DNA from 4 places in the Paenibacillus sp. LX16 genome. Region 4 is predicted to be linked to each of the others. Evidence: riboswitches for the same ligand, from Rfam matches in the RefSeq annotation. Region 4 holds a riboswitch; each other region holds the start of a gene.
The links. Region 4 has a riboswitch for thiamine pyrophosphate ahead of T3H97_RS13975 (thiamine phosphate synthase). Riboswitches for the same ligand answer to the same signal wherever they lie in the genome.
Positions count from the first base shown of each region.

Region 1: linked by a shared signal. The riboswitch ahead of T3H97_RS02160 (ABC transporter substrate-binding protein) and the one ahead of T3H97_RS13975 (thiamine phosphate synthase) in region 4 are both predicted to bind thiamine pyrophosphate.
Region 2: linked by a shared signal. The riboswitch ahead of thiC (phosphomethylpyrimidine synthase ThiC) and the one ahead of T3H97_RS13975 (thiamine phosphate synthase) in region 4 are both predicted to bind thiamine pyrophosphate.
Region 3: linked by a shared signal. The riboswitch ahead of T3H97_RS04575 (ECF transporter S component) and the one ahead of T3H97_RS13975 (thiamine phosphate synthase) in region 4 are both predicted to bind thiamine pyrophosphate.

Region 1 is NZ_CP141152.1:478,563-481,771, forward strand. Features, by position in the region: gene T3H97_RS02150 (ABC transporter permease) at 1-11, opposite strand, end outside; gene T3H97_RS02155 (MTH1187 family thiamine-binding protein) at 8-301, opposite strand; gene T3H97_RS02160 (ABC transporter substrate-binding protein) at 836-1,879, opposite strand; TPP riboswitch at 2,072-2,181, opposite strand; gene T3H97_RS02165 (pyridoxamine 5'-phosphate oxidase family protein) at 2,452-2,886, shown strand; gene T3H97_RS02170 (bifunctional 2',3'-cyclic-nucleotide 2'-phosphodiesterase/3'-nucleotidase) at 3,107-3,209, shown strand, end outside.
Region 2 is NZ_CP141152.1:805,084-808,292, reverse strand. Features, by position in the region: gene thiC (phosphomethylpyrimidine synthase ThiC) at 1-1,672, opposite strand, end outside; TPP riboswitch at 1,860-1,972, opposite strand; gene T3H97_RS03620 (IclR family transcriptional regulator) at 2,128-2,871, opposite strand; gene T3H97_RS03615 (alpha/beta hydrolase) at 3,170-3,209, shown strand, end outside.
Region 3 is NZ_CP141152.1:1,008,940-1,012,148, reverse strand. Features, by position in the region: gene T3H97_RS04580 (ABC transporter ATP-binding protein) at 1-650, opposite strand, end outside; gene T3H97_RS04575 (ECF transporter S component) at 650-1,246, opposite strand; TPP riboswitch at 1,496-1,605, opposite strand; gene T3H97_RS04570 (TatD family hydrolase) at 1,649-2,446, opposite strand; gene T3H97_RS04565 (polynucleotide kinase-phosphatase) at 2,467-3,209, opposite strand, start outside.
Region 4 is NZ_CP141152.1:3,203,579-3,206,787, reverse strand. Features, by position in the region: gene T3H97_RS13980 (ABC-F family ATP-binding cassette domain-containing protein) at 1-880, shown strand, start outside; TPP riboswitch at 974-1,082, shown strand; gene T3H97_RS13975 (thiamine phosphate synthase) at 1,348-1,941, shown strand; gene thiO (glycine oxidase ThiO) at 2,006-3,154, shown strand; gene thiS (sulfur carrier protein ThiS) at 3,151-3,209, shown strand, end outside.

The sequences.
Region 1 (3,209 bases), 2.7 Mb from region 4:
TTCGGATTCATGGGCGATATTTCTCGGTCAGCTTGTTCATGCTGATGCCTTGTGGGTTATGTGCGATTTTGATCTGTGAAATGACGCTGGGACTGCCCGCTTCCGTCAAAGCCTCGTGCATTTCTTTAACCACTTTCAGCAACTCGTCGAGCTCGCCCTCCATGGTCGTATCCAATGGATTCACCTGATGTTTGACGCCGGAGTGCTGAATGACCTCAATCGCCTTATCTACATACGGGTAAGAGTCCTCGTTATTAGGAGTTTTAGGGATGACTTGAATACTGAGTAGTGTGTTAGCCATGAAAATTCACCTGTCCTTTATTGTGGAGTTGTTTTGAGAAAATAGGGTGGTTTAAGGCGGGGAGACCGCTTCGCGTTTCATTTGATCTTACGATCGCTGTTGCCGTGGGGTTCTTTGAATGAATTTTAAAAGGTAAGAATCCCACGGCAAAGGCGAGCGCTACGCTTCTCCAGATTCAAATGAACCGCTACGCTGCCAACCGCCTAAAAGCACCTTAGTTTTTGATAGGTTGTGTGGCATTTTTACACACAAGCGCATCTGTTTTTGCGCTTTAGATACTATGAGACTAAAGAATAAACCAAGTGGAACGAGAACGAAGTGGGCGGAATGGTGCTGTACAAGCGTTAGCGTTCGCTTTAAAAGCTTTCCGTAGGAAAGCTCGCTTCGGAAGCATAACCTCCCCGGATTTCTACACTAATCATAAGTTTTTATTAAGAAATCCGGGGGCGGTGGCGATGGGAAGCACCATCCGACTGCGTAGTGGGGCTTCGTTCACTTCTCTAGTTCAGTCTTATTTAACGTTTTAACAAATGATCAGCGCTTGGGCAAGAAGTCGTTTGTGAAGGCTTTATCTACTTCCAAAGGCTTGCTGAGCAGCTTGCGTTCGTACATCCAGTCCGAATAGTTTTGCCATACCTCCGCTTTTTGCACGCCCCATTGCGCGGCATCGTCCTGATAACGTGGGCTTAGCCATTTTTGGCTGGCGAGCACCAGTTTTTTATCCAGCTCTGGTACAGCTTTGCTTAAGATGTCAGCGGCTTCTTCCGGATGGGCGATAGTGTATTCATAGCCTTGTGCGGTAGCGTCCATGAACGCTTTGACCAGCTCAGGATCATTTTTTATCGTCTGTTCGTTGCTCACAATTACAGGCGTATAGTAATCGAGGCTTTTGGAATAATCTTTTACATACAGCATATCCAATGGCTCACCTCGAAGCTGGGCTTCGATTCCGGTCCATGCGTAGAAAATCCAGGCAAAGTCGATATCCCGCTTCACGGCTGTAAAATAGTCTGCATTGCCCATGTTGACGATCTTCACTTTGCTCACATCGCCTTTGTCTGAATCCATGATGGATTTCATGACCGCTTCTTCTACGGGAGAGCCCCAACCGCCGTATTTTTTACCTTCAAAATTTTTCGGGCTCTTAATTCCGCGATCTACCGGGGCTGCGAAGCCTGAGGTATTATGCTGGATCACCGCAGCGATGGATACAAGCGGCACGCCTTGCGTACGAGCCTGTGTGACGCCTTCTTGGTAGCTGAAACCAAAAGGTGCAGCATTAGAAGCAACCATTTGATCGGCTCCGCCTGAACCAGGTTGAATAATTTGGACATTCAAACCCGCTTTTTCGTAATATCCTTTGTCCTTGGCAACATAGAGTCCCGTATGATTCGTATTGGGTGTCCAGTCGAGCACGACTTTAACATCTTTGAGATCCTTTGCCGAAGTAGACGTTTGAGTGTTGGTAGCGGGAGCCGCTTCTTGGGATGTGGAGGGACTTCCACCGCAAGCAGTCAGGGTCAGGGCCATGAGCCACAGACTGATCAGTCCCAGGCTTAACATTTTCATGCGCTTCATCGTTGTGTTCTCTCCTTTAATTACCCGTTATCCGTCCAATCAGACAGCTTATATTCCCCATTTTCATAAAAATAACATCTGCCGGACGCGATCTTTCCAACAACTTAATCTTCAACAAAAAAAGCGCCCCGAGTTTCCGGGACGCTTGCGCTTGTATATACCAAAGTAAGGGATGGTCCTATGTAAAAAAGGCACATCTTGCTTAAGCATTCCTACGCTGGCATTACCCAGATCAGGTTGTAAGGGTCAGTGTCTTGGGACACACTCTCAGCCGGCCGATTCCAGCACCCCTGGCATTGTATGGTTTAATGGGTTCATTTATTCGGGTTTACTACGACGATTATATGCCTTGAATGCGAGTCTGTCCAGCATGGAGGAAGAGATGACGGTTCATTTGCCGAACGACAGGGTACACTTTTACTGTGAGCTTTGATCTGAAAATGAGCATGAATCAATCCGATCTGATCGGGTCATGTTATTTTCAGAACAGCTGCGTAGGTATATTCAGATGGGCTGGTGTCAAATGGCATGGCCGTAGAGAATTCTAATTCGTGAAAAGGAGTTGTTGTACTGTGGGTAAAACGGAAACATTGGATCGTAGCCAACTAGAACAAGCCATTGTGAAGGCTTTGGATAACAACAAATTTTGCTCGTTAGGTACGGTAGAGGGTGGAAAACCGAAAGTACGCTATATGGCCCTTTTTAACGATGGAATGAACATTCATCTGGCGACAGATCGCAAAACGCATAAAGTGGATGAGCTAAAGGATAATCCGAATGCTTATCTGCTGCTGGGTTATGAAGTTGGCGGTACGAAGGAAGTCGTAGAAGTGGAGGCTACCGTCCAGATTACAGCTGATGAGGGGCTGCGCAAACAAGTGTGGAACGATTCCTTGAAGGAATGGTTCTCCGGACCGGATGATCCAGATTATGTCATTCTGGACGTGAATCCGACTCGCATTGAGTATGTGGGCCAGCAAACTGAGCGCCAAGTGTGGAATAAATAATGAGAATATAAATGGATAAACCAGTGAATCTCCGAGTTTTTTAGGAGGTTTGCTGGTTTTTTATTTTTGAGAGAATTAATTATTTTTTCATAAATAATTTAAGTAAATGACTACTCTTTTGTCTGGCGTTGGATTAAAATAGAAATGGTGGGTTCAAGGCTTACATATATGTGCAAAAGTATGTATATGAAGCATACACCTTAATGAGGAGGGGTATATTTTGTTATTTCGTAAAAATTGGTTTAAAGGGTTTACAGCAGCAGTTGTAGCTTGTAGCATGCTGGTGTTTTCAACCGCTCCATCCTGGGCAGCTAACGATTCTC
Region 2 (3,209 bases), 2.4 Mb from region 4:
TGGGACCACACATCGAGCAAAAATGTGCTTCCTTGGCGCCCTCTGCCGGTAGCGTTTCATCATGGTAGGACAAGGCCCGCTCGGGATCAAGCGACAGATTGAACTGATCCCGCCAGCGGAACTCAAAGCGTGCCTTGGACAAAGCATCATCCCGCTGCTGCGCCCGTGGATGACCTTTCGCCAGATCAGCAGCATGTGCCGCAATTTTGTAGGTAATGACACCCTCACGGACATCATCCTTATTCGGCAGACCCAAATGCTCCTTAGGCGTAACATAGCACAGCATGGACGTCCCGAACCAACCGATCATCGCCGCCCCGATGGCTGAGGTAATATGATCATATCCGGGGGCAATATCCGTCGTGAGCGGTCCCAAGGTATAGAAAGGAGCTTCCTTACAAATCTCCATTTGTAAATCCACATTCTCTTTGATTTTATGCATAGGGACATGTCCTGGCCCTTCAATCATGACCTGAACATCATGATTCCATGCGATTTGCGTTAGCTCGCCCAACGTTTCCAGCTCTGCAAACTGTGCTTCATCATTCGCATCATAGATACTACCTGGACGTAGACCATCCCCGAGAGAAAAGGCCACATCATAGGCTTTCATAATTTCGCAGATTTCTTCAAAATGTGTATACAAAAAATTCTCCTGATGGTGCGCAAGGCACCAGGCTGCCATGATCGACCCGCCACGGGACACAATTCCCGTCATTCTATTCGCCGTCATCGGTATATACCGCAGCAATACACCCGCATGAATTGTAAAATAGTCCACTCCCTGCTCCGCCTGCTCAATCAGCGTATCGCGATACAACTCCCACGTCAGCGCTTCTGCTTCACCGTTCACCTTTTCAAGTGCTTGATACAGCGGCACAGTCCCAATCGGTACAGGAGAATTCCGAATGATCCATTCACGTGTGGTATGGATATTACGGCCTGTAGACAGGTCCATAACCGTATCCGAGCCCCAACGCACAGCCCAAGTCATTTTCTCCACTTCCTCCTCGATGGAGGAGGTAACCGCAGAATTACCAATGTTCGCATTGATCTTCACGTGAAAATGACGCCCAATGACCATTGGCTCACTTTCCGGGTGATTGATATTCGAAGGCAAAATGGCTCGTCCAGCCGCCAACTCCTGCCGTACAAACTCAGGCTCCACCCCTTCGCGGATCGCCGCAAATTCCATTTCGGGCGTAATGATCCCTTGCCGCGCATAATGCATTTGTGTCACTGTACGACCTTGCGAAGCACGAAGCGGACGGTTGGTCACGCCGGGAAATTCCACTGTCTCCCGTTTCGAGCCAGGTTTCAGTCCATTATCCTCCGGCTGGACGGCGCGTCCCTCGTAAGCCTCCACATCGCCCCGTTCCAGTGCCCAAGCTCGCCGTAATGGAGGCAGGCCCTGACGGATATCGACCTGATAGGATTCGTCGGTCATGGGACCGCTCGTATCATATACACGCAATGGCTCATGATGCTCCGTGCCCTGCGGCGTATGTGTAGGATGAAGAGCAATTTCGCGCTCTGGCACGGCAATGTCCGGCCGCGAGCCTTGAATATATACCTTACGGCTTCCCGGAAAGGGTTTTACCCCACTGGCTTGCTCCCCGTTTGTCTTCTCTACCTCAACTTCTTTTGTTCCTTCTGCTTCTGTCGGCTTCATTGTCCATTCCTCCCGTTTCGATGAAATGACACACCGATCCGGAACCATTCCCAGGGTGGCGCTGATCTATGCAAAAAAGCCGGTTCCCCAGGGAACCGGCTAATCTAACGAGGCAGCTATCCAGACAATGCGCATATGGAATAATCCTATTCCAATGCGTCACCGTAGACAGCAGCCGCGTATACATTTCAATGGCCGATTACTTCCCTACGCTGGTATGATCCAGATCAGGTGCAAAGGGTCCGGAATCTTGCACGATTCCATCTCAGCCCGGCATTACAGGCTCCCCCAGTAACTGTGATACTTCTATTCACATGAGGCGGATATAACAGACATCCCGCCTTCCTTACCAGACTACTTTAAATTTATGGCTTTGGCAACCCTTTTAGGTTCCCTTTACCAAGGAGACGTTCCCCATCAAATCACTCTGCTTGCTTCAACTGTGTTCATTCTTGTTACGGAAGCATAAGCCCCATTTCCTTCGCCGCTTCGATCAAAATCGGAGCAAAGTCATGTAGCGTCTCGGGTGCAAGTCGACTAACCGGGCCAGATACAGATAAAGCCGCAGTGACCTGTCCCTTCCGGTTCACAATTGGCGCTGCTACAGCAGCAGCCCCTGGCTCCCGTTCTTCATAGCTGGTCGCATAGCCCTTCTCGCGAATGTCCTGTAGCTGGGCTTTATAGACCTCCGGGTCTACCGAGAGCGGCCATTCATCCCCGCTTAGCAGGGCTTCCAGCTCCTGCGGCGGCATAAAGGCCGCCAGCACCTTGCTGGAGGCCCCTACAGCCAGCGGCATACGCGCACCTACAGGCGCGACCCTGCGGATCGCCTGATTGCTCTGCACGGCTTGTATGCGAATACGCATGCTACCGTCCCGTAAGTACAAGCTGACCGTCTCGCCCAAACGGTCACGTAGTCCTTCCATTGCAGGCTGCAACAGCACTGCCGGCTCGTCACTTTGGGACAAATGCGTGGATAGCTCCCAAATGCGGAAGCCAAGTCGATATTTTTCCGTTTCGGCATTCCGAACGACAAAGCCCCGATCCTCCAACGTAGTCAGCAGCCGATGAACCGTGCTTTTATGTAGACCAATTTTGGAGGCAATCTCCGTCAGGCCAAGATCCGAATTTGCAGTAAAACACAGCAGTATATCAAGTGCACGCTCTACAGCGCGAACGGTTAATTTACGGTCTTCCATCGTGAACCGCTCCTCTTGTATCCATATTCGTTTCACACTATGAAACATGGTTACATAAATTATATAGAATAGTCGCGGCTACTGTAAACCGATGTTTTTGTGACAACCATATTACAGAACGAGAACAAACATCGACAATTCTTTGCATCATTTTTACTTTTCCGGTTCAGGCGTTGACTTTGGATAATCCCCATCATACGATAATAGGTATCTATACGGATCTACACTACTATTTTCAAGTGGAATTATACCTAAATTCTATGAAACGAAGATCAATTTTATATAAGGAGGCTCTTACATGATTTCGACATCCCAGCGCAACGCTCAGCTACAGACCG
Region 3 (3,209 bases), 2.2 Mb from region 4:
ATGATCTCCCCTTGAGCAGAAAGCACCACAATCCGGTCCACATCATGGACAATTTCATTAATTTTATGCTCTACGATCACCAGTGTCTGCTCTACCGAAATGTTGCGAATGGTATCCCATACCTGTGTAGTGCCTTCCTCGTCCAACAAAGCCGTGGGCTCATCCAGAAAAAGCACTTCTGGCTCCATAGCCAGCACAGACGCAATCGCCAGCCGCTGCTTCATTCCCTGTGACATGTTGCCAATGGGCATGTGTATATCATCCGTCGATAGACCAACCTGTATCAGCAGCTCGCGAATACGGGATTGCATCTGCTCCCGGGGAACCTGATTATTTTCCAACACAAAAGCCAGTTCCTCGTCTGCATATGACATACAGAACTGCGTATCAGGATCTTGAAATACAATACCTGAGACACTTGGAATTACAGCAGCATCGTATTTCATGGGCACTTCTATCGTGCGTGGAATCAGACCGCTTAACACTTGGAGCAGCGTTGATTTACCGCATCCACTCGGTCCCAGTAGCAGCAGCTTTTCCCCCTTGTGGACAGACAAAGACATATTGTGAAAAAGCAGCTCTTGCTCACCGGGGAATTTCAACCGTAGACGGGTGATCGAAGCCACCACATCTTCGGTTGCCCGGCTCATCAATCCAGCCCCTTATAATCTTGTTCCGTTGCAGGTCTCAAACTTCGTGTAACTCCGGTTACCTCCAATGCCTTAGCCAGATAGAACGCGAATACCCCGGCAATCACAATACTGCCAATCATCCGAAATCCAATATACAAAACATAGTTCCAGGTCGATAGCTGATCAATATACCCGTAGCTGAAGTCTAAAATCAGAGAAGTGACAGCCGCCCCGGCCGCAGCTAGCGAAGCAACCCCCAGGTTTGCGTTCCGATACAGAAAAGCCGCAAAAAACAGCTCCGCTCCCAAGCCTTGCAGCAGGCCATAGTACAAGGTGGACATCCCCCATTCGCTTCCCAAAAAAGCGCTGACCGTTGCCGCTGCCACCTCTGCCAAAATCGCAACACCCGGCTTGCGAATGATGAGATAAGCAAACGTGCCTGCCATAAACCACATGCCATACATCAGTTGCTCGGCGTGCAGACCCAATGGTTTCATCAAATCATAGGCAGGCCCCCATATTTTATAGACCAAACCGAACACAACAGCGATCACAATCGTGACCAAAATATCAGTCAGCTTCAACCCTTTGGACGCTCTTACAGTAGTATTCATTATTGCGTGCTCCCCTTTTTCCTATAATTGGCCTCTTGGCCATAAAAAAAAGCTTGTCTGGAGCTGAATCTCCAGGCAAGCTTTATGCGCAGTAAAAGGTGAAGCACCATACAAAACGTCATTCGTCGATATGCCTTATATAACCAGTAGTCTAAGCTATTACACTGATACCAAGCCAAAGCCAAGGTCAAAGCAAAATGCTAGGACATACATTTAATCTATCGACAACCGCAAAACAAGCGGCATTCCTGTATAGTGTTCTTGGTTTCTCTACGCTGGCATTACCCAGATCAGATTTCACGGTCAGTGGCAAGGGCCACCCTCTCAGCCTGACTTTCTCAAGCTCCCGACAATGCTTTTTAATTCACTATAATATATACCACATCTATGGCTTTGACAATCCTATAATCCGAAGAAACGTCTGGCCGTCTCCGTCGTCGCGATTTCAATCTCCATCATACTTCGGCCTGCACATTCGGCTACCGTAGCAGCAATATGAGCGAGATACATCGGCTCATTACGCCCCTCTTTGGGCTTCACGGGTAGATTACGCGGGGGCAAAAATGGAGCATCCGTTTCAATCATCAGACGGTCCAAGGGAATATCTCTGACTAGTTCACGCAGATGTTTGCCACGCCGTTCGTCGCAAATCCAGCCGGTGATCCCGATGTACAGTCCCATTTCTACATACGTATGCAATTCCTGTTCCGTGCCGGTAAAACAATGCACTACCGCTTTATCGACAAGCCCTTGATGCTCCCGCAGCATAGCGACAAAATCCTCATGCGCATCTCGTTCATGCAGAAATAACGGCATATTCAGCTCACCCACCAGTTGGATTTGCTCGCCAAACCATCGGCGCTGCACATCACGTGGCGAAAAATCACGGTTATAGTCCAATCCGCATTCCCCTATGGATACGACCTGCGGCTGACCCGCCAACTGGCGGAGCTGCTGAATCGTGTCTGCGCTGCAGTCTTTGGCATCATGGGGATGCACGCCAGCTGTCGCATACAGCTTGCCCGGATAACGTGCTGCATACTGAGAAGCCTCCCGACTGCTGCGGACACTGGTCCCGGTAATAATCAGCGGTGAAATCCCTACAGCCGCGGCTCTCTCTACCACCTGTTCCCGATCTGCATGAAACGAACGGTGCATCAAGTTCACACCAATATCAATTAACGGTGTACCCCTTTCCATCTCAATCCCTCCTTCGCTAACTACAATCTCGGATCAATCGGCTCCGATTCCAGCGATAGCGCGGCAAGGACGCATTCATGAATACGATCTACCGTATCCTTGCGGACAAAACGTTCCACGCCTTCCATACCTAGCGCTCCTTCCATCAGGGCATGACGTTCCTTTTTGTTCGTTCGACGCTGCTTCAGACGCTTTAAATTCTCAGGGGCAAGATAATCCATACCGTAAATGATGTGCAAATACTTCCGGCCTCTCACCTTGATTGCAGGCTGAATCATCTTGTCCCGATTTTTCATCAAAAAGCATTCTGGCTTGATCACAATCCCCTCATGACCATCCTCTGTCATCTCGTTCCACCAGCGAATGACCTCTTCCTCGCTTGCTTCGTCCGTGATCACGCGATACTCTGTCTCCATAAACAGGGAAGACAGCCCAGCCAGCTCCCGGTTTTGCTCCATATGCCAAATATGAGAATGGTCGAAAAAAGTCTTTCCACTGTGTGCCAGCGTATGGAACGGTGCGATACGAATTTCATCCAGACCGTCCACATCCCAGCAATATTTTTGAAAAGCCTCTTGAAACGTTACGGCATTCGCGTACTTCTGTTCCATTTCCCCCAACCAGTCTCCAACCTCTCGGCCTGCAACCTTCGCCTGCTTCAGCTTGTCTACCAGCTTACTGCGATCCAGCAGAGCTGCTTCACCCACATGCGCATACTGTGCAGCAATCAGTTCCCGAGCCTTGAGATTCCACGGTACAATTT
Region 4 (3,209 bases):
CGTTAATGTTATTTACCATCTTGAATTTGCCAAGATGACCCGTTATTCAGCTAACTATGAAAAGTTTCTTGAAATGGCGGATCTGAACAAAGCTCAGCATATTGATGCTTATGAGAAGCAACAGGACTTTATTAAGAAACAGGAAGATTTTATTCAGCGTAATAAAGCGCGTGCTTCTACCTCAGGCCGAGCAAAGAGCCGTGAAAAGCAGCTTGATCGGATCGAACGTATTGATAAGCCTGAAGAAGCCGCAAAACCAACCTTTCAATTCAAAGAGGCACGTGCAAGCGGAAAGACGGTATTTGAGGGTATTGATTTTGAGATTGGTTATACACATGCCCTTTTGCCTAAAATGTCCATGACGATTGAACGTGGCGAAAAGATTGCAATTGTCGGCTACAATGGTGTCGGTAAATCGACATTGCTCAAAACCATATTGGGAAAAATTCCGCCAATCAGTGGAAAAACCTATCAAGGTGATTTTTTGCAGCCCGCTTATTTTGAGCAGGAAGTAAAGGCGGAGAAAATTACACCGATTGACGATGTATGGAATGAATTTCCGCATTTGAATCAGCATGAAGTACGAGCGCATTTGGCGCGTTGCGGTTTGAAAAATGAGCATATCACGCGTCCACTATCAGCGCTTAGTGGTGGAGAACAGGCTAAAGTCCGTCTTTGCAAACTGTTAATGCGTGAAAGCAACTGGGTATTGTTCGATGAGCCTACCAACCACTTGGATGTTAAAGCAAAGGATGAGCTGAAACGTGCCTTGAAGGAATACAAAGGGACCGTATTGCTTGTATCTCACGAACCGGACTTTTACGAGGATTGGGTAACCAAAACGTGGAATGTGGAAGAATGGTCAAGTAAAGTTAACTAAAATCAGTTAAATCCAGTTCTGCATATTTCACACGAAGTGGGGTTTGCAGAATTAGGAAAATATGCTAAGCTATTTTTAGCTTATACAATAAAATAGTCACACTAGGGGAGCCGCCCATGCGGCTGAGACGGAATAAATGGATTTCGGACCCTTTGCACCTGATCTGGGTTATGCCAGCGTAGGGAAGTGAGCGCCGTGCAAACAAGGCAACACCGTCTTTATTTTGTTTGTGCGTGGGACGATACACGTATACGGATATCATGGTCCGTTCGATTATTGGACGTTCGTTAAACCACTTCCTTGGGGAAGTGGTTTTTTTGCGTTTCGTTCATTTTAAGTTGTTCGAGCTTCCGTAGACGGATTCACATACAATCCCCTTTCATTACTGCTGGTAGACGTGGCTGGCTAAGCTTAGATCCTTTAATCCAATGTGAGGTGAAGACAAAATCGAATTACACGCAATTTCGATGGAAAAGGGCACTTTTGCACAAGCAGCCCAAGTGGCTGCTGTGATTTGTCCTTATGTTCATTATGTACACGCACGTTTAAAACAGAATGGTGCCTCTGCATTGCTTTCTTTGACTCGCAGCATGGTGGAGCAGGAAGTTCCTTTGCAACAAATAGTAGTAAATGATCGTGTGGATGTAGCTTTACTTACTTTGGTTGGAGCCGTCCAGCTACCAGCTAATGGATTACCTGTTGTGGATGTGAAAAGCCTACTTTCAAAGGGTACACGCTGTGGAGTGTCTGTGCATTCCTTGGAGGAGGCGCAGAATGCCGAGCGGGCAGGTGCGGACTATGTACTTTATGGTCACGTATATGAGACCCATTGTAAGCCTGGTATTGTACCGCGGGGTATAGCTCAGCTTGAACATATTTGCAGGCTGTCGAACATTCCGGTGATCGCGCTGGGCGGCATACAACCTCACCATATCCCGGAGCTTTATATGGCCGGAGCAAGCGGAATTGCGGTGATGTCTGGTATATGGGAGGCTGAATCGCCCGTTGCAGCTGCGATGGAATATAGGCGAATGGCAGATCTTGTAGTTCACAGCCTGTAGCGAGAAAACGAGAGTAGAAGCAAGCTGGAAGCAGAATGGTTTATGGAGAGGAGACACGAAACAAATGCTAAAGATACACACGGAGGCAAGAGCGATAGGACATGCTGAATGCTTGGTCATAGGTGGAGGTGTCATCGGCAGTTCCATTGCTTATCATGTGGCCAAGGAGGGAAGAAGTACGATCATGCTGGAACGATTGATCCCGGGTGAGGGAGCCTCAGGAGCAGCGGTTGGAATGCTGGCAGCGGAAAGTGAAGAGTTCACCGACTCTGAGCTGGCACGATTTGCTCGCAGAAGTCGAGATGCATTCCCTGAGCTTGTCTGTGATCTGGAGCGTTTGTCGGGTATTTCGGTGGAATTCCGTACAGAAGGATTTGTGACCCCTTTCCATACGGAAACTGAGGGCCAAAAACGCTGGAAAGCTGCTAAAACGCGAGAGGATGATTGTCCTATCTGGTGGGATGCGAGGGAATTGGCCCGACGAATTCCAGGTTTGGATGAACAAGCGATCGGGGCAATATATCGCTCAAAGGAGACACAAGTGGCTCCTGTCCAGCTTTGCCGTGCTTATGCAGGTGCTGCTGCGGTGCTGGGAGCAACGGTATGGTCTGGTACACAGGCAGAGCAACTGGTCATACAGGATGGTCGAGTTTGCGGTGTTCGAACAGATAGTGGCTTTTTTTCCTGCGATCAGGTCATTATTGCTGGAGGCTTGGATAGCATGAAATTGCTAGCGCAGGTTGGGTTTGAATATCCACTTTATCCGGTCAAGGGCGAAGCGGTAGCGGTCTCCTTGAAAGATCGCCCGTTAGAATACACCATTTATGCTGATGATATTTACCTCGTGCCTAAACAGAATAACGAGCTTTGGATTGGGGCAACGAGCCTTCCGCATCAATATGACGAAGAAGTGACCGTAGGAGGCTTGGAGGGGTTGCTGGCACGTGCCTCTGCCTGGCTGCCGCGCGTCCGTGAAGCTTCTTTTATACGCACTTGGGCGGGCTTACGTCCACAGGCTGCATCAGGTCACCCTTTTATAGGCGCTGTTCCTGGGGTCGAGGGCGTATATGCTGCAGTCGGGCATTATCGCAACGGTGTCCTGCTGAGTGATGCTACCGGGCGTGCGATGGCAGCTATGCTTAATGGGGCTGGTGCGGCTGAACTTGGGATAAGTAGTTTTTCTTCTGAGCTCCTCAAGGAGGAAAGCTTATGAAGCTGACGATTAACGGCCAGAGCATGACCTTTTCTAATCGGATCACTCATGTGAA